DNA from 4 places in the Streptosporangium sp. NPDC002721 genome. Region 4 is predicted to be linked to each of the others. Evidence: riboswitches for the same ligand, from Rfam matches in the RefSeq annotation. Region 4 holds a riboswitch; each other region holds the start of a gene.
What was found. Region 4 has a riboswitch for cyclic di-AMP ahead of ACFYWM_RS16945 (coiled-coil domain-containing protein). Riboswitches for the same ligand answer to the same signal wherever they lie in the genome.
Positions count from the first base shown of each region.

Region 1: linked by a shared signal. The riboswitch ahead of ACFYWM_RS17940 (hypothetical protein) and the one ahead of ACFYWM_RS16945 (coiled-coil domain-containing protein) in region 4 are both predicted to bind cyclic di-AMP.
Region 2: linked by a shared signal. The riboswitch ahead of ACFYWM_RS03415 (CHAP domain-containing protein) and the one ahead of ACFYWM_RS16945 (coiled-coil domain-containing protein) in region 4 are both predicted to bind cyclic di-AMP.
Region 3: linked by a shared signal. The riboswitch ahead of ACFYWM_RS16130 (C40 family peptidase) and the one ahead of ACFYWM_RS16945 (coiled-coil domain-containing protein) in region 4 are both predicted to bind cyclic di-AMP.

Region 1 is NZ_JBIAQI010000011.1:238,371-243,154, reverse strand. It holds gene ACFYWM_RS17950 (IclR family transcriptional regulator) at 1-696, opposite strand, end outside; gene ACFYWM_RS17945 (DUF4253 domain-containing protein) at 944-1,807, shown strand; cyclic di-AMP (ydaO/yuaA leader) riboswitch at 2,227-2,378, shown strand; gene ACFYWM_RS17940 (hypothetical protein) at 2,652-3,479, shown strand; gene ACFYWM_RS17935 (alpha/beta fold hydrolase) at 3,687-4,547, shown strand; gene ACFYWM_RS17930 (hypothetical protein) at 4,615-4,784, opposite strand, start outside.
Region 2 is NZ_JBIAQI010000002.1:271,210-275,993, forward strand. It holds gene ACFYWM_RS03405 (carbohydrate ABC transporter permease) at 1-35, opposite strand, end outside; gene ACFYWM_RS03410 (ABC transporter substrate-binding protein) at 120-1,469, opposite strand; gene ACFYWM_RS03415 (CHAP domain-containing protein) at 2,008-2,706, opposite strand; cyclic di-AMP (ydaO/yuaA leader) riboswitch at 2,725-2,863, opposite strand; gene ACFYWM_RS03420 (hypothetical protein) at 3,717-4,655, shown strand; gene ACFYWM_RS03425 (DUF6716 putative glycosyltransferase) at 4,768-4,784, shown strand, end outside.
Region 3 is NZ_JBIAQI010000010.1:156,420-161,203, forward strand. It holds gene ACFYWM_RS16120 (branched-chain amino acid aminotransferase) at 49-1,143, opposite strand; gene ACFYWM_RS16125 (3-isopropylmalate dehydrogenase) at 1,317-2,363, opposite strand; cyclic di-AMP (ydaO/yuaA leader) riboswitch at 2,519-2,736, shown strand; gene ACFYWM_RS16130 (C40 family peptidase) at 2,724-3,332, shown strand; gene serA (phosphoglycerate dehydrogenase) at 3,832-4,784, opposite strand, start outside.
Region 4 is NZ_JBIAQI010000011.1:22,394-27,177, forward strand. It holds gene ACFYWM_RS16930 (metal-dependent phosphohydrolase) at 1-527, shown strand, start outside; gene ACFYWM_RS16935 (DeoR/GlpR family DNA-binding transcription regulator) at 639-1,439, shown strand; gene galT (galactose-1-phosphate uridylyltransferase) at 1,436-2,515, shown strand; cyclic di-AMP (ydaO/yuaA leader) riboswitch at 2,588-2,724, shown strand; gene ACFYWM_RS16945 (coiled-coil domain-containing protein) at 2,791-3,705, shown strand; gene ACFYWM_RS16950 (hypothetical protein) at 3,829-4,164, shown strand.

The sequences.
Region 1 (4,784 bases), 220 kb from region 4:
GGAGGTGAGGCCCGAGATGGAGATCGCCGAGGTGGCGACGTCGTTGTGGTTGAAGATCGGCGCCGCGACGCAGCGCACCTCGGGCTCGTTCTCGCGGTCGTCGACCGAGTAGCCCCGCTGCCGGATCCGGCCGAGCTCGGCGCGCAGGCGCGCGGCGTCGGTGATGGTGTAGCGGGTGACGTGCGGCATCCCGGCGGCCACGATCTCCTCGACGGCCTCCTCCGGCTGCCAGGCGAGGATCGCCTTGCCCACGGCGGTGCGGTAGACGGGGTTGCGGCTGCCGATGCGCGAGGCCATGCGCACGTTGGTCTCGTTCTCGACCTTGTCGATGTAGACGACGTCGGGCGGGTCGTAGACCACGAGGTGGACGGTCTCCCTGGCCTCCGCCATCAGGCGGTGCGACTCCTCGGCGGCCACCGTCCGCAGGTCGAGGGTGGACAGGTACGCCTGCCCGAGGTGCAGGGCGCCGCTGCCCAGCCGGTAGGCGCCGCTCCTGCGGTCGCGCTCCAGGAGCCTGGCCTCGATGAGCGGGGTGGCCAGCCGGAGCACCGTGCTCTTGGACAGGCCGAGCGCCTCGGCGAGCCGGGTGAGCGACAGGCCGTGGCCCGCGCCCGCGTGGTCGCGTACGTGCGCGAGGACGGAGAGGGCGCGCCGGAGCGAGGCCGACTGGTTGCGTTCGGGAGCCGGCTCACTCATCGCGACCTCCCAGGGTGAATCCGGCAATCGAATACCTGGTCAAGGTAGGCGAGTACGCCGCCTCGCGGCCACTTTGCAGCACAACGTTCTGCAGTGCACAACCTGTCGACGAACGGCGGGGGACAGGCACCCGCCCGGTCCCGGTTCCCCCTTCTACCGATAATTTTTGCCCGGACCAGGGCAGAACTGTCCCTCGGGATGGTTGACAGGCCAAAATTGGTCCGTGGTCAGGATCGGATCGGTAGATATGGGCGATTGCGAGAGCGAGCGACTTCCGCCAGTTCTGGGCCAGCTGTTCGCCGATGGGGCCGACGGGAGCGAGGGCGGTGACGGGACCGGCGCGGGCGGGGGCAGGAGGCTCTCGCTGGAGCTGCCGCCGGGAGACGTGGTGTGGCCCGACCCCGGTTACGCTCAGCTCGCCGTCCGTCGCCGTCCGGCGTTCTGGCTCAGCGAGGTGGCGGTCTCCGGCGAGTACTGGGCCCGGCTGAGGGCCCAGCACGAGCGGTCGGGCCTGTGGCCGGTGCTGCTGGAGGACTCCGTCCAGCCCTGGTCGGCCGGCCAGATCGCCCCGGACACGGCCGGTCAGATCGACAACTACCACGCCGCCGCGTTCATGGCCGAGGTGTGGTCCGACTGGATCGCGAAGGCCAGCGTGGACCAGCTCGAACTCCTCGACCCCTTCGGCCCCGAGTGTCCCGGCCCGGCCCCCGCGGGAAGGCTCGCCGCCGACCCCGGCGTGGTCGCCGACTGGTACGCCGGGCTGGTGGCCGAGCGCAGGACCCCGCTCGGGCTCGTCGCGGTCGAGCGCGGGGCCGACGCCCTGGCCGTCATGGGCTGGCAGGGCGCCCTGAACCACAACGAGTGGATGGTCCCGCTCGCGGCCGTCGTGCGGAGCTGGGAGGACAGGTTCGGCGTACGGGTGGTCGGCATGGGTTTCAACACCCTTGACCTCAGCGTCGCCGCGCCCCCGACGACCTCCGAGCACGCCCTGCACGTCGCCGCGGAGCACTGGACGTTCTGCCCCGACAGCATCATCCAGGGGGCGGGGAACCTCATCGACTACGCCGAGCAGATCAAGGGCAGGAACGCCTGGTCGTTCTGGTGGGACTGATCGGCCCGGAGGGTTTCCCCCGTTCGGACCTCCGGTGGGGCGGCTGTCCCGAGACGGGGCTGTGGTGTTCCGAGACGGACCCGTGGTGTTCCGAGACGGACCCGTGGTGTTCCGAGATGGAGCCGTGGTGTTCCGAGACGGACCCGTGGTGTTCCGAGACGGAGTCGCGGAGGACGGATTCGCCGGACGGGCCCCGGATTCGAGCGCTCCGGGCAAGGATCCCCGGGGCGGATCGCGGGCTGGGGGAGACATTCGTACTGGTAGGACGGGTGTTGGCCTGGCAGGGCGATCGATGAGGCTTCCTTGAAGCTTGTAGGTAGATCTTCTGGGGTTTTCATGGTGTTTGCTTTGCCTTGTCCGGTTTTGGTAGGTAGTGTCCATTGCTATCGGTAGGCGACCTGCCCTTCACAAGAGGGAGCGGCCGGCCGACGTCGAATCCCGAGAGCCCCACAGAGGCTCCGGGGCCGGGGAACCACTCTTTCGGGGTGAATCCGCCGCAACTACGCGGCGGTAGGGCAACTCCACCGCCCGAACCCGTCAGCTAACCCGGTAGACGAGATGGAGAGGAGATCCCCTCATGGATCACCGCGTTACCACGTCGGTGCACACCTTGTCCGCGCCGACCACCTGAACTTTCCCCCTTCGTCCCGACACAGCTCGCCATCCCCCGTCCCCCCGACCCTTCGCCGCACCTGATCGCGGCACCTTCCAGATCGTGCTCCGCGTAGCGATTGCCTGAGATTCCGGCTACGCCCCCTTTTCCGACGAGCGCGTCCCCGCCAGTGCACCCCTTCGGTGTGTCGCACCTGGCCGCCCCGTTCCCTCGCGAAAGAGCCTCTTCTCCATGCGCCCCTTCTTTGGTATGCACAAGAACGGCCCGAGCAAGTCCGTCTGGCACAGGAGCAAGTCCCGCGGCAACCGCCTCGCCGCCGCCACCCTGGTCGGCGCGAGCGTCCTCGCCTCCGCCGGTGTCGCCCTGGCACTGCCCGCCTCCACCTGTTTCGCCGCCACCGCCGATCCCGAGGTCGGCGTGGCGAAGGCGAGCGCCGAGTCCGTCCTCCTCCAGGGCGGGACCACGGCCTCCTACTTCTGGGACGACTCCTCCGGCCGGGCCGGTGACACCGGTCTTCCCGCCAGCGGCAAGCCGATGCAGAAGGGCATGATCGCCAGCCCGAGCTGGCCCCTGTTCACCGAGGGCTACCTCATCTACAAGGGCAAGAAGGCCAAGTTCTTCGTCGGCGACCGCGGTCCCGGCTCGCCCTCGAACCAGGGCATCATGATCGACATCGATGCCAAGACCTTCGCCGACCTGACCGGTGGAACGTTCAACGCCGGCACGCTCGGCGTGGACGGTAACGGCGGTATGGGTCACATCGACGTCAAGTACGTGGTCACCAAGTGGGGTGAGGGCGCGGGGATCAAGAACCACCCCGTCGCGTTCTCCACCGGTGCCTGGAGCCGCAGGGACACCACCCCGGCCAAGCCCCCGACGGTCGTCTTCGCCAAGGCCCTGGAACTGGGGATAGGCGTGAGGACCCAGCCGGTGAGCGCCGCGGTGCGGCCGTGGGCCGGCAAGCCCAAGGTCATGGTCGAGGCCGCCTCCATGCGCGTCCCGGCCGACGTGGTCGCCGCCGGTGTCCGCGCCGCCGAGATCGGCGCGGGAAAGAACTGAGCCGGGTCCGGTCCCGCGAGAACCCCTCGCGGGAGCCTCCGTCCCGCCGGGCTCCCGCCTCCTGACGGAGTCCCCGTCCCGTCAGGCTCCCGTCTCGCCGGAGTTCCTGTCCTGCGGGAACTCCCACCCCGCCGGTGCCGCGCCTTCCCCCGAATGACATTCTGTCCCGCGGAACCAGCGCGGACGGTAGCGGACGGTAGGAGTGCCATGACCCTGCGGGCCCCGGCGAACGGCATCGAGATCGCCTACGACACCTTCGGCTCCCCGGGGGCACGCCCCCTCCTGCTGATCACCGGCCTCGGCTGCCAGCTGATCCAGTGGGACGAGAGGTTCTGCGCCCTGCTCGCGGACCGCGGGCACCACGTGGTGCGTTTCGACAACCGCGACAGCGGCGAGAGCACCCACCTGGGCGAGGCGGGGACGCCCGCCCCGGACGGGAGCGGGGAGGTCCCCTACCTGCTGGACGACATGGCCGACGACGCCGCCGGGCTGCTCGACGCGCTCGGCTGGGACACGGCCCACGTGGTCGGCCTCTCGATGGGCGGGATGATCGCGCAGTCGCTCGCGATCCGCCACCCGCACCGGGTGCGCAGCCTCACCTCGATCATGTCCACCCCGAGCCCGCGGGCGGCCCTGCTGACCGACCCGGACGTGCTCCTGCCCGCCTTCACGCCCGACCGCGAGAGCGCGATCCGGCGGGCCCTCGACAACTGCGCGGCCGTCGGCTCGCCGGGCTACCCGTTCGACCGGGAGTGGAACGCCGAGATCGCCGGGCTGGGCTACGACCGGTCGTACGACCCGGCGGGCACGGCCAGGCAGGTGACCGCGATCATGGCCTCCGGCGACCGCGCGCCCCTGCTCAAGGAGCTCGCGGTTCCGGCTCTCGTGCTGCACGGGGAGGACGACCCGCTGGTTCCCCTGCCCGCCGGGATCGCCACCGCCGACGCGATCCCCGGTGCCCGGCTGATCACCTTCCCCGGCATGGGCCACGACCTGCCCGCCGAGCTCTGGCCCTCCTTCGTCGACGCGATCGACGAGCTCACCACCTCCGCGGACTCCGGGCGATGACCTCACCGGGAGGAGGACGGGCTCCGGTGCGGTCCGTGCCTCCCGGGGCACGGGCCGCACCGGAAGATCAGACCTCGAGCTTCTCCTCGATGCCGCGCAGGACGTGCCGCGCGAGCGCGAGGTTGGCCCGGCTCCGGTCGAGGGCCAGGTAGAGGAACAGGCCTTTGCCGCTCCGGCCCGAGATCGGGCGGATGATGTGGTACTGCGTACCGAGCGTGATGAGGATGTCCTCGATGC
Region 2 (4,784 bases), on a different contig from region 4:
GGCGGGGCGGCCGGGGAGTCGACGTGCAGTGTCATTCGGTCTGAACCTTTCAGCGGGGGCAGGCGACCGGCCCGGCCGCGGGGTCACCGCAGCCGGGCCGTTGCGGGTCGGTACGGGGATCAGCCCGCTGCCTTGACGCCGGCCTCGATGAACTTGGTCCAGGCCTGGTCGTAGGGGACCGAGCCCTGGTCCATGCCCTCGAGCACCTTCTCCACCGAGGTCTTGACCTGGGCGTGCTTCTCGCCGAGGAAGACGGGCAGCAGGTCCTTGACCGAGGCGCCGAAGATCTGGCCGGTCGGCGCGTCGTTGAAGAACGGGTTCTTCAGCTCGGCGACCGCCGGGTCCTGCTGCGCGGTGAGGGAGCTCGGGAAGGCCGCGGCCTCCTGGAAGGCCATCACGTGGCCCTCCTTGCCGGTGAGGTAGTTCAGGACCTCGGCGGCCTCCTTGGGGTGCTTGCTCTGCTTGGGGATGGCCAGGTAGGAGCCGCCCCAGTTGCCGGCGCCGCCGGGCACGGCCGCGACGTCCCACTTGCCCTTGTTGGCGTCACCGGCCGCGCCGGAGACCACGCCGAGCATCCAGGCCGGGCAGCCCATGGTCGCGAAGGCGCCCTTCTTGATCGCGGCGTTCCACGGCGGGGTGAACGAGGCGAGCTTGGCGGTCAGGCCCGCCTCGCTGAAGCTCTTCACCGTGTCGAAGGAGGTCTTGATGGCCGGGTTGGTCTCGATGACGAGCTGGTTCTTCTGGTCGAAGTAGGAGACGTTGCCGTTCTTGGGCGCCTCCTGCGACAGGATCACGTTGTAGAGCGTGTTGGGACCGTCGATGAACTTGGGGTCGGTCTTGCCGGGGTTGGCGGCCTTGAACTTCTCGCCAATCGCCTTGAAGGCGGCCCAGTCCGGCCAGAGCTTGCCGACCTCCTCGCGGTCGGTGGGCAGGCCCGCCTTCTCGAACAGGTCCTTGCGGTAGCACATGGTCATGCCGCCGATGTCGGTGCCCAGCGCGAAGAGCTTGCCGTCGGCGTTGATGCCGTTGTCCCACTTGGCCGCGGGGAAGTCGGCCTTGCGGCTGTCCAGCCCGTGCTCGGCCAGGTCGGTGAAGAACTGGGGACGGGCCTTCATGAGGCCCATCGCGCCCTCGTCCAGGGCGATGATGTCGGCCGCGCCGCTGTTGGCCTGCAGGCGCTGGAGCAGCTGCGGGAGGTAGACGTCCTCGAAACGGTCGGTCAGGTTCTGGTACTTGACCTGGATGTTCGGGTGCGCCGCGTTCCACGTCTCCACGGCCTTGTCGTAGCCGAAGTTCTCGCCGCCGCCGAAGGTGTGCACGGTGATGGTCACCGGCTCGGCCGCGGCGGCGGAGCTGCCGCCCGCGGCGGGCGCGGCGGGCTCGCTGGAACTGCACGACGTGATGGCCAGGGCGGTGGCCGCCATGGCCGCGACGGCGGCGAGCTTGCCGTGCCGCTTGTTGTTCAACATTCCGGACCCCTCTCAGGTGGTCGCCCGAATCATTGGGAGGCGACATCGCGGACCGGTCCCCGACAAACCGGTCCTCGCGACGAGGTCGTTCCTCAATGTGCTTTGGGAGCGCTCCCACGAAGAGTGGACGATGGGCAACCAGGACGTCAATATGCCGAAACTCAACCGTTACATCCGGCCGTTTTAGGCAGGACTATCGGTATGAAACCTGCACAAATGCCTCATAGTGGTTATTGGGAGCGCTCCCATCTCACGGGCATACAGTCGGGGCATTTCGTGTCCGCGCGAGGAGGGGAGTTCGCCGGGGAGCGCCCTCGGGAGGCGTCGGCGTGAGGCTGTCAAGGAGGTGTCAGGACGCCGAAACGCTCCCGGGGGCGCCGCTCGTTCGAGCGACGCCCCCGGGAGCGTGTGGACCTGGCCGCCGACCACCGGAGGGGGCCGGGACGCCCGCGCCGTGGGGGAACGGCGGGCGCGGGCGGCGGCGGGTGCGGTCGGCTGGATCAGGCCGGATGCGGCCGGTGAAGCGGGCCGGGCGCGGTCAGTTGGAGTAGACGGGGTAGCCGTAGCCGACGATCTGGGAGACGGGCCGGACGCGCTGCTCGACGTCGCCGTTGCCGGTGTTGCCCTCGATCGTGGTGATCGTGCCGTCCCCGTTGTCCTTCTTCACGAAGCCGACGTGGTCGATGCCGTCGATGCTCTTGCCACCGGCCCAGTCGAAGTAGGCGACCGCGCCGGGGGTCGGGATGGTGCCCCAGTGGCCGTTGTCCTTGAACCACTTGGCGTGGGCCACGGTGTAGGCGTCCCAGCCCATGGTGGGGCGGATGCCGGCCATCTCGCCGACCCAGGAGACGAACATCGCGCACCAGGGGGCGTTGGCGTAGTCGTACACGGTGTTGCCGCCGTCGCGGGCGAGGGTCTCCTTGGCGCGCGGGCTCGACATGTACCAGGAGTGGAACTTGGTCCCGCCGCCCGCGGAGTTCTCGCGGATGCCGATCTGCTTGGAGGCGATGTCCAGGACCTTCGCGGCGGAGACCTTGGGAAGCCTCTCGGCCACGATCTGCAGCGGGGTCTTCGCGGCCTTGGCGTCCTGGGCCTTGGTGTCGACGGGCGGGGCGTTCACGACGCCGTGACCGTCGGCCGCCAGGGCGGTACCGGTGGCGCCGGTCGCCAGGGCGACGCACGCGCCCATGATGGCGCAGGCGGCGCGGGGGGTGGAGATGAGGCGATGCTTGGTCATACGGGGGTTCGACTCCTTGCTTCGCTTCCATTCCGCCTACCGGGTTAGCTGACGGGTTCGGGCTGGGAAGTGCCCTACGGCGCACAGGTGCGCTGATTCACCCCAGGAACGTGGTTCCCCGGTTCCGCAGACCTCGCGGATTCGGCGGCCGTGCTCACCTTCGGTGGAGGGGCTCCACCAGGTGGGACACAGTCGGGCAATGTGACGGCAATGCATAGACCTGGATAGACCTAGACAATTGCCATGAACAGGACGAAGGTACGTCAGGAGGGCAGACGATTACAAGTAGGACATATTGCCTTGACTTGGGAATACGTCTGAATCGGGCCGGTGTTGCGGGGTGCCGTCCGGCCGTCGGGGTGGGCCGCGACGACCTTGGCCGTACCTCTCCACGGCGGACGGGCGGACGTCGCGCCGATGCCGGGATCCCCTGCCCCGACGGCGATCCGGGTTTCCCGGACCCGCCCGCGAGCCGCCTGCCGGGGGGTGCTATGACGCGCGAGCGAGGCCCTCGGGTAGGGGTGGTGTACCCGGTCAAATTTCGAACAGATATTCGATGGTAAAAAGTATTCCGATGGTAGAGGTTCCCCCATGAACGGCCCGGGGGCGGCGCGCCGGGTCCGGTGGCACCGGCCCCGCGCCTGAGGGGGTTTGCGCAGCTCAGAGCGGTTGTGGAGGGTCGCGGGCGGGCCTCGGCGCCCGGAAGGTAAAGAGACGTGCCCGCGCGGAGGTCCCGAGGGGTTCCGTGACCCCGCGAAGGTAAAGGCGCCGAGTAAAGGAACACGCTTTCCCCGAGCCTTCGCCGCGCCCGCGGGCAAAGTCCTGGCGATCATCAACAGACGCGCGTGGTCGGCTGTTCACCCGCAGTTCCCGGGCGCTTAAGGACACCGGGTTAGGTTGTGGCAGTCGTGAACGGGTCATCGCCCGGCGTGGAGGACGGCCGAGACCACGCGCGGGATCAGGGTTCGGCCGTTGCCTGGGTGGAGTCCCCGCTGCAGATGCTCTGCGCGGTGGAGGCACATCATGCAGGGCTGCTCGGCGCCCACAGCCACCTCGTGCCCAGGGCGAAACTCCGCCCGCTGGCCGTGACGGGCCGCGAGCTGGGCCGTCTCACCCTGCCGAGCGGGCTGGAGCTCACCGCGGCCCGGCAGGACATGCCCAGGCCGCGCCGGGGCGAGACCTGGGTGGTGGGCGACGCCTTCTCCGGCAAGGTCCAGTTCCGCTGGCTCACCGCGCTCCCCGGCCGGATCGTGATCGTCGACGACGGGCTCGCCACCATCAGGCTCCTGGAACTGCTCACCGGCAGGGTGGGAACGCCCCTGCTGAGGGCGAGGGCGAAGGCCGGAAGGCTGAGGACCGTCCTCGGCGCGGCGGCCGGGCTCAGGCTGCGCGCCGCCGCCCGCTCGGGACGACTGTCGATCTTCACCGCGCTGCCCGTGCCCCCCGACCTGGCGAAGGCCGTACGCGCCGTGGGAGCCGAGCTGGTCACCCACGACTTCGCCTGGCTGCGGTCCCAGCCGCTGCGCGGGCCCCGTCCCGAGGAGCGCACCGTCGTCCTCGGCACCTCGCTGGTCCGCAACGGCCTGATCCACCGCGACCGCTACTTCACCTGGCTGGCCGGGCTCGGCTCGGCCGGTCCGGTGGCCTACTTCCCGCACCGCCGCGAGGACCCCGACGACCTCGTCCGGGTCGGGGAGCAGCCGGGGATCACCGTCTACGACGGCGGGACCCCCGCCGAGATGACCCTGCGCGGCCTGGCCGCCGAGCAGCGGGTGCTCAGCCTGCCGTCCACCGCGGTCACCTCCCTGCGGGTCCTGCTCTCGGCCCGGGGCGTCGCCGTGGAGACGGTGGACGTCCCCGACGAGTGGTGGACGGCCGAGGCGGCGCCGTCACTGCGCTCCCACCTGTCGAGGTTCGCCCATCAGGACACGGGAGTCTCCGGGTCATGATCCCGCGGCCGATGCCCGGCGGGCCCGCCGGGCGCGGGGCGTCTCTCCACGAACGAATCCTCTCCACACACGAAACCGCGCGAAACCGGGGATTCCCCGCCGGAGGTTCTCTTTGAAGGTCCTGGCCGT
Region 3 (4,784 bases), on a different contig from region 4:
TCCCGTACGGGTCTGATTCGGCACAGGGGCGACGGACCCCGTGCGCGACTAGCAGATCTTGTGGACCCAGCTGTGCGGGTCGGGGCGAGACCCGTACTGGATGCCCACGAGTTCCTCGCGGATCTTCGAGGTGACGGGACCCTGGGTGCCGTCGCCGATCGTCCAGGCACGGTCGGCGCCCTTGACCGAGCCGACCGGGGTGACCACCGCGGCGGTGCCGCAGGCGAAGACCTCGGTGAGCTCACCCGTCTCGCAGCCGCGCTGCCACTCCTCGACCGACAGGCGCCCCTCCTCGGCGTGCAGGCCGAGGTCGGAGGCGAAGGAGAGGATCGAGTCGCGGGTGATGCCGGGCAGGAGCGTTCCGGTGAGCGCCGGGGTCAGCAGGCGGTCGCCGTAGACGAAGAACAGGTTCATCCCGCCCATCTCCTCGACGTAGCGGTGCTCGCTCGCGTCGAGCCAGACCACCTGGTCGCAGCCCTGCTCGACGGCCTGGCGCTGGGCCACGAAGGCCGCCGCGTAGTTGCCGCCGCACTTGGCGAAGCCGGTCCCGCCGGGGGCCGCGCGGGTGTACTCGGTGGAGAGCCAGACGGTGACGGCCTTGCCCCCGCCGAAGTAGGCCGCCGCCGGAGAGGCGATGACCATGTACTTGTAGGTCCTGGACGGGTAGTTCACGCCGAGCGCCGGCTGCGTCGCGATCATGAAGGGGCGCAGGTAGAGGCTGTGTCCCGGCGTGGTCGGGACCCACTCGCGGTCGGTCTGGACGAGCAGCTCCAGCGACTCGACGAACGTCTCCTCGGGCAGCTCGGGCATGGCCATCCGCGCCGCGGAGGTGTTGAAGCGCGCGGCGTTGGCCTCCGGCCGGAAGGTCACGATCGAGCCGTTCTCCTGGCGGTAGGCCTTGAGCCCCTCGAAAAGCTCCTGCGCGTAGTGGAAGACCGACGTCGCGGGGTCGAGGCTGAGCGGGCCGTACGGCACCAGCTTGGCGTCGTGCCAGCCCTGGCCCTCGGTGTAGTCGATCGAGATCATGTGGTCGGTGAAGACCTGACCGAACCCCGGGCTCGCCAGTACCTGCTCGCGCTCTTCCGCGGTGCGAGCGTGGTCGGAGAGCTGCACGTCGAAGCTGAGCTTCTGAGCGGTGGTCATCGCACGGATCCTTCTCTTGGTGTCTGGCTTACCCTTGGGTCCATTCTGCGTCGGACCGGGTAACGGGAAACTACTCCATCCATGCCGAAAACCGGCAGTGCTGGAGAAACAAAAACGCACCTGGCGGCTCGGATGAGCCGCCAGGCGCGTCGGGGTCGAGGAGGGCGGCTTCCTCAGCCGGCTACTCGGGCGGTGATGTCGTCGCCGATCTCGCGGGTGCTCCGGCCGGCCCGGCCGATCGGCCGCTCGGCCAGGTCGTCGGCGACGGCCCGCTCGACCCTGGCGGCCTCGTCGGCCAGGCCCAGGTGGTCGAGGAGCATCGCGACCGACAGGACCGTGGCGGTCGGGTCGGCCTTGCCCTGGCCCGCGATGTCGGGGGCGCTGCCGTGCACCGGCTCGAACATGCTCGGCGCGGTGCGGTCGGGGTTGACGTTGCCGCTCGCCGCCAGGCCGATGCCACCGGCGACCGCCGCGCCGATGTCGGTGAGGATGTCGCCGAAGAGGTTGTCGGTGACGATCACGTCGAAGCGCTCGGGCTGGCTGACGAAGAACATCGAGGCCGCGTCGACGTGGCAGTAGTCGGTCCGGACGTCGGGATACTCCAGGCCGACCCGCTCGAAGGTGCGGGCCCAGAGGTCACCGGCGTAGGTGAGCACGTTGGTCTTGTGGACCAGCGTCAGCTTCCTGCGGGAGCGGCCCTGCGCCTTGTCGAAGGCGTAGCGCACCACGCGCTCGACGCCGTACGCGGTGTTCAGCGACTCCTGGGTGGCGATCTCGTGCGGGGTGCCCCGGCGCATGACGCCACCCGCCCCGGCGTACGGGCCCTCGGTGCCCTCGCGGACGACGATCATGTCGATGTCCTCGGGGCGGGCCCTGCCCAGCGGCGTCTCGACGCCGGGGAAGAGCTTGACCGGGCGGAGGTTCACGTAGTGGTCGAGCCGGAAGCGGAGCTTGAGCAGCAGGTCGCGCTCCAGGACGCCCGGGGGCACGCTGGGGTCGCCGACCGCGCCGAGCAGGATCGCGTCGTATCCGCGCAGCTCGTCGAGGACCTGGTCGGGCAGGGTCTCGCCGGTCTCGTGGTAGCGCTTGGCACCGAGGTCGTAGGTGGTGGTCTCCACCTTCGTGCCGACCGCTTCGAGGACCTTCAGCCCCTCGGTGACGACCTCGACCCCGATTCCGTCCCCGGGGATGACCGCCAGGCGAATGTTACGCGAATCCATGCAGGCACCCTACCGGTCCGTCTCGGTGATCGAACACCGGTCTCACCCTCCGGACACATTCGCCCATCAGGACTTTTGATCGTTTTGTCCTTCTTTGCTTGGTATTGACCGTTTCGTGAGGTTTCGTTATGGTCCTCCCATTCACATCACTGCCTAATCCGTACGGGCCATCCCCTTACCGGGCCCGTACGGAGCCGGGGACCCACTCTTTACGGGATCTACCTGGCGCCGGGCGGCTCGCTCCTCCCCCGGAGCGCGTTCCCGGCCGTCGTCAGGTGGATTCCTTGGGGCGAATCAGCGCGTTCTCGCGCCGTAGGGCGGCCTCCACGCCCGAGCCCGACAGCTCACCCGGCCGGCCTTATGGAAGGAATCATCCTGTCCGGCACAGTTCTCCCCCGTGTCCTGTCCATCTCCGCCTCCGTAGCCGTCGCCGGCGCCGCGATGTTCGCGACCTCGACCGCCGCCCTGGCCGCCTCCCCTCCCCCGGCCCCCGGCCCCGCCGCCCTCCACACCCCCGCGCTGAAAGAGGCGCTGAAGGCCGTGGCCGTCAAGCCCGCCTGGCAGAAAGCCGTGAAGTGGGCCATGTCCAAGCGTGGAACGCCCTATGTCTGGGGCGGCACCGGCCACGGCGGCTTCGACTGCTCCGGCCTGGTGCTCCGCGCCTACGGCGCCGCCGGGATCAAGCTCCCCCGCGTCACCGACGACCAGTACGCCGCTTTCTCCAAGAAGATCGCCTGGAAGGATCTCAAGCCCGGTGACCTGGTCTTCTTCAGCGGCCTCGGTCACGTCGGCATGATCACGAAGCCCGGTTACATGGTCCACGCCCCGAGGACCGGCGACGTGGTCAAGGAGGAGAAACTCGACTCCTGGCGCCGCGAGTCCTTCGCCGGCGCGGTGCGCCCCGACCCGCAGGGGGTTCAGCTGGCCAAGCGGGTCGAGCTCGCGACCGAAACGGTGACCAGCGGATGAGACACGCCGGCGGATCACCGCCGGGAGGCCGTGAAGATCCCGGCGGCGGCGAGAGCGGGTTCAGCGGGTGGGGGCACCACCGTTGTCCCTGCGGTCCAGAGCGGTCTGGAGCGCGTCGGTGGCCTCGTCCTCGGTCTCGTCGGGACGGTTCCAGGGATACATGTCGTACATGGCGAATCTCGTCTCGTTCGCATGCCAGCAAGGAAGGTGGTCGAGACTCCGGTCGGGACTCCGACCAGGCCTGATGTCGCGGGTCCGGATCACGGATCGGCGACGGGAGCTTGGAGCCGGCACGCGCCACGACACCGCGGCGAGTCGCCGGCCTGCCCCTGTCAGGCCTCGCCGCGGCAGGTAGGAATTACGAGAACCTGGCGCATTTCATTCCAGGCTACCTGGCCACGGGAACAGCGTCTCGCCCGGCGTACACACTTCTCACATGCTGAGACGAGCTGTGGCCGCCGCCCCGGTCTCCGGGACGGCGGCCACATCGGCGGGACGGCTAGTCGGCCAGGTCGACCGAGCGGCCGCTGTCGGCGCCGATCTCCGTGCCGATCTGGTCGATCACCTCGGCCGGGATGGCGGTGTCGACGGTGAGCGCGATGAGCGCCTTGCCGCCCTTGACGTCACGGGCCACCTGCATCGAGGCGATGTTGATCGAGTGGTCGCCGAGGATGCGGCCGACCACGCCGACGATGCCGGGCCGGTCGGTGTAGGTGAAGAACGACAGGTGGTCGGTCGGCTCGATCTCCATCTGGTAGCCGTTGACCTCGACGATCTTCGTGATCTGCCTCGGCCCGGACAGGGTGCCGGAGACCGAGACCGCGCGGCCGTCGGCGAGGACGCCGCGGACCGTCACGACGTTGCGCCAGTCGGGGCTCTCGGAGCTGGTGACCAGCTCGACCGACACGCCGCGGTCCTTGGCCAGCAGCGGGGCGTTGACGTAGGTGACCGAGTCCTCGACGACGTCGGTGAAGACGCCCTTGAGCGCGGCCAGCTCCAGCACGCGCACGTCGTGGGAGGCGATCTCGCCGCGCACCTCGACGTCGAGCTTGGTGGCGACCTCGCCCGCGAGGGCGGTGAACACCCGGCCGAGCTTCTCGGCCAGCGGCAGGCCCGGCTTGACGTCCTCGGCGACGGCGCCGCCCTGGACGTTGACCGCGTCCGGCACGAACTCCCCGGCGAGCGCGAGCTTCACGCTGCGCGCGACCTGGGTGCCGGCCTTCTCCTGGGCCTCGTGGGTGGAGGCGCCCAGGTGCGGGGTGACGACGACCTGGTCGAGCTCGAAGAGCGGGCTGTCGGTGACCGGCTCCTTCGGGAACACGTCGATGCCGGCGCCGGCGACGCGGCCCTCCTTGATCGCGGAATAGAGGGCGTTCTCGTCGATGATGCCGCCGCGGGCGACGTTGATGAGGCGGACGTTCGGCTTGACCGTGTGGAGCTCCCGCTCACCGA
Region 4 (4,784 bases):
TGATCACCCGGTACGACGAGCCGCACCGCAGGTACCACACGACCGCCCACCTGGAGGCGGTCCTCACCCACATCGACGCCCTGGCCGGCCACGCCGAGCACCCCGACCTCGTACGGCTGGCGGCCTGGTTCCACGACGCCGTCTACGACCCCCGGCGCGGCGACAACGAGGAGCGGAGCGCGGGGCTGGCCGAGCGCGCGCTGCCGGAGATGGGACTGTCCCCGGAGGCCGTGGCCACGGTCGCCAGGCTGGTCAGGCTGACCGTCACGCACGACCCCGCGCCCGGCGACGCGGACGGGGCCGTGCTGTCCGACGCGGACCTGGCGATCCTGGGCGCGTCCCCGGAGGCCTACGCCCGGTACGCGGCGGCCGTGCGCGAGGAGTACGGCTTCGTGCCCGACGACGCGTTCAGGGCCGGGCGGGCCGCCGTGCTGCGCTCGCTGCTCGACCTCCCGGTGATCTTCCGGGTCTCCGGCCTGGAGGCGGCGGCGAGGGCGAACATCGCGGCCGAGCTCGAGCGGCTGTGAATCGTGACCAGGCTTGAGCGACTGTGAGCGGATAGTCACCAAGACTCAACAGTGTTTTGCATTCTTGCCGTGGTAATTTGGTGAAATCTGGTGGATTAAGGGGAGTGAGCGATGCTTGCCCAGCAGCGGCAGCAGGCGATCCTGGAGAGGGTCCGCAGTAGCGGCGGGGTCAGGGTCGCCGATCTCGTCCGGGAGCTCGGCGTGTCCGACATGACGATCCGGCGCGATCTTGAGGTGCTCTCCGAGCGCGGCCTGGTGGAGAAGGTCCACGGCGGCGCCACCGCGGCCGGGCCCGGCTCGACCGAGGAACCGGGCTTCGCCGCCAAGTCCGCGCGCCAGCAGACGGAGAAGGAGACGATCGCCCAGCACGCCGCCCGGCTCGTCCGGCCCGCCACGGCGATCGCGCTCTCCGCGGGGACCACGACCTGGACGCTCGCCCACCACGTGACCGACGTGCCCGAGCTGACCGTGATCACCAACTCGGTCCGGATCGCCGACGTCTTCCACCGTTCTCCCAGGGCCGACCGCACGGTCGTGCTGACCGGCGGGGTCCGTACCCCCTCCGACGCCCTGGTCGGCCCGGTCGCGGTCTCGGCGATCCGCGGGCTCCACGTCGACACCCTCTTCCTCGGCGTGCACGGGATGAGCACCCGCGCCGGGTTCACCACCCCCAACCTGATCGAGGCCGAGACCAACCGCGCGCTGGTCGCCTCCGCGCACCGCCTGGTGGTGCTCGCCGACCACACCAAGTGGGGCACGGTCGGCATCAGCACGATCGCCCGGCTGGCCGAGGCCCACATCGTGGTCACCGACTCCGGCCTCACCGAGGAGGCCCGCGAGGAGCTCGCCGCCTCGGTGGGCGAACTGATCATCACGGAACCCCAGCGAGAGAGCGAGATCGCCGGCCGATGAAACGCACGATCACCCACCTGGCCGACGGCCGGGAGCTCATCTACTTCGACCGGCGCGACGACACCGACCGCGGCGCGGTCGACAGGCGCGACCTGCCGCCCCGCCCCGCCGCCTCCGAGCTGCGCTACGACCCGCTGACCGAGGAGTGGATCGCGGTGGCCGGCCACCGCCAGGGCCGCACCTTCCTGCCCCCGGCCAGCGAGTGCCCGCTCTGCCCCTCCACTCCCGGCAACCTGACCGAGGTCCCCGCCTCCGAGTACGACGTGGTGGTCTTCGAGAACCGGTTCCCCTCGTTCTCCGCCCAGCCGGGCGAGCACCGGGAGATCGGCGGGCTGAGCGAGGTCCGCCCGGGGGTCGGCAGGTGCGAGGTGGTCTGCTTCACCTCCGAGCACGACTCATCGTTCTCGCGGCTCTCCCCCGAGCAGGTCGAGCTGGTCATGGAGGCCTGGGTCGACCGTACGGCGGAGCTGTCGGCGACACCGGGCGTGGAGCAGGTGTTCTGCTTCGAGAACCGGGGGGCGGAGATCGGCATCACCCTGGCCCACCCGCACGGCCAGATCTACGCGTACCCCTACGTGACCCCGCGCACCAGGCTCACCCTCGGGGCGGCCGAGCGCCACCGGGAGCGGACCGGCGGCAACCTGTTCGCCGACGTCCTGGCCGCGGAGCGGGAGGCCGGGGTCCGGGTGGTGGCCTCGAACGAGCACTGGACGGCGTTCGTCCCGGCCGCGGCGCGCTGGCCGGTGGAGGTCCACCTCTACCCGCACCGCCAGGTCCCCGACCTGGTCGCGCTGGAGGCCGGGGAGCGCGCGGCGTTCGGCCCCCTCTACACCGACGTGCTCCGCCGCCTCGACGGGCTGTTCGGCGTGCCCATGCCCTACATCGCCGCCTGGCACCAGGCACCGGTCTCCACCGGCCGCGATCTGTCGTACGCGCACATGGAGCTGTTCAGCATTCGCCGCGCGCCGGACAAGCTGAAATACCTCGCCGGGTCGGAGTCGGCGATGGGCGCGTTCGTGAACGACGTGTCACCCGAGGAAACAGCACATCTTCTGCGCTCTGTCATCACGAAGTGATTACCACTCGGTCTCGTCTTGAGGTCGCATGGCCTGCTGTTTACCACTACTATCCTTCCCACATCGGCTACAAACGCTGATATGCCTAATCCCGGGCGCCTCGCCCGGGAGCCGGGGAACCACCGCACCTGGGGTGAAACCACTTCGGTGGAAGGGCTTCCTCCAGCCCGAACCCGTCAGCTAACCCGGTAGGCGCAAGGAGAGGAGAGTTCGTGGCGGCCTCGTCCCCCACGTTCCGTCGGCATGCCGCCCTGGCCCTCTGTCTGAGTTCGATCGTGGCGTTCACCATCGGTGCCCCCACCGCGGGAATCGCGGAACCCAAGCCGACCGAGGCCAAGCTCCGCGCCGACCTGGCCAAACTCGGCAAGAAGCTCGACGGGCTGATCGAGACCTACGCGGCCAAACGCGAGTCTCTCAGGAAGGCGCAGAAGGCCGAGGCCGTCGCCAAGCAGAACCTGAAGAAGGCCGAGCAGACCTACGTCGAGGCCAAGAGGCAGGTCGACACCATCGTGCAGCTGCGCTACCAGACCAGCAGCAGCGGAGGGGTGCCCGCACTGCTGTTCTCCGGCGACATGGGCGCCGCCGCGGTGATGGAGCAGCTCGCCGCCCAGCAGACCGCCTACCTGGAGGGCTTCGCCGGCAGCCTCGAACGCAGGAAGAAGGCGTCGGAGACGGCGTCCAGGCTCATCGACGAGATCCGCGACGAGGCCGAGGAGGTCGAGGGTCAGCGCGAGAAGGCCGAGGACGTGATCCGCGACGTCAAGGACAGGCTCGACCGCCTCGCCCCCACCGGTTCCGGCCGCCGCGCCGACGGCACCTGGGCCCCGCAGCTCCCCACCGGCGCCGACAACATCACCGACCGCACCCGGATCATGCGCGACGCCGTCATGCGGCGCTTCAGCCTCCCGTACTCCGTCGGCTGCTACCGGGCCGCCAACGACGGCGGCGAGCACCCGCTGGGCCGCGCCTGCGACTTCATGATGAGCACCGGCGGCACGATGCCCTCAGCCGCCAACCTCGCGCTCGGCGACGAGATCGCCGCCTGGGCCATCAAGAACAAGGCCAAGCTCGGCGTGAAGTACGTGATCTGGCGCCAGCGCATCAACCACGGCTCCGGCTGGAACTTCATGTCCAACCGCGGCGGCATCACGGCCAACCACTTCGACCATCCGCACATCTCGATGTACTAGCGCTGCGGCTTCCCGGGCGGCCGCCCCTCTCGGGGCACATCCGGGACTTCCGGCGCCCCGCCGGGCGCCGGGGGTCCGTCGTCGGACGGCGCGAGGAGGACGCACCTGCTATATCGCTATGTCGTGCGCGTCGTGACCACCGGCCGACTCCCACGCCTGATGGACGTGTTCCCCGGCCTCGTCACCGACATCGTCGCTCTGCTGCGCGCCGAGGACGAGAACGATCCCTTGGCGGACACGGTTGAGGGCCTGTCGTTTCATGGTGTGTGCACCTGTAGTGCCACCTGCGCCAATCTCCTGACCGCTCCGCCGGGTTCGTCGGGTTCCCGGATGGTGCAGCTGGAACGCGACGGTGAGGACGTCATCTGGCTGAGCCTGGATCCGAGCGCGACGGCCATCACCGACATCGAGGTCCTCGACGGACGCGACCTCGGCCCCGCGGGCCGCCGGTCCGCATGATCGTCTTAAGGCCAGAAGACGCCGAGGTAGCCGTCGGCGAGATGAGCGGGATGAGCACCTGCCGCCTAGCCTGGTCAGGAGCCCGCGCACCTCGATGACGTCGTGCGCCCCTTCGGCAACACCGGGAAGCGCGGACACGGAGTCGTGCCGAGGTGGGACGGCGAGCGTTGCTTGTCCGCGCCATCACCGTAGAGGCCGGTTGACGAACGGCGCGACACAGTGGGAGATCCCGGGGCCCGTAGGTACCGGCCTGAAACGTGGAAAGCCCAGGCCACCGGGGGGCATCGGGCCTCGGAGACACGTCCGGCGCCTTCGGCCACCCGGTCACGGATCCTTGATCCGGCCTCTGGTAACTTAATCCCCTGACTCCCTGTAGGAAAAGTCTTGATTTGCGCGTCATGCCGCTCTTACAGTCGAGATGCGGTCCCGTTCACTGTTACTTACTGATCTTGTGAGGCTTGCGTCCTGTTCGTGTGGCTCGTTGGGCGGCCGCATGTCCATGTCCGTCGTCTGACCGGCTCCCTCTGTCGCTGATCGCGCTCTGACGGGCGCTCGATCCCCCTCTCACCACCTCTTCTCCTTCGCATGCCCTCCCAGGCATGCCGTCTTTCGGAGCCCTC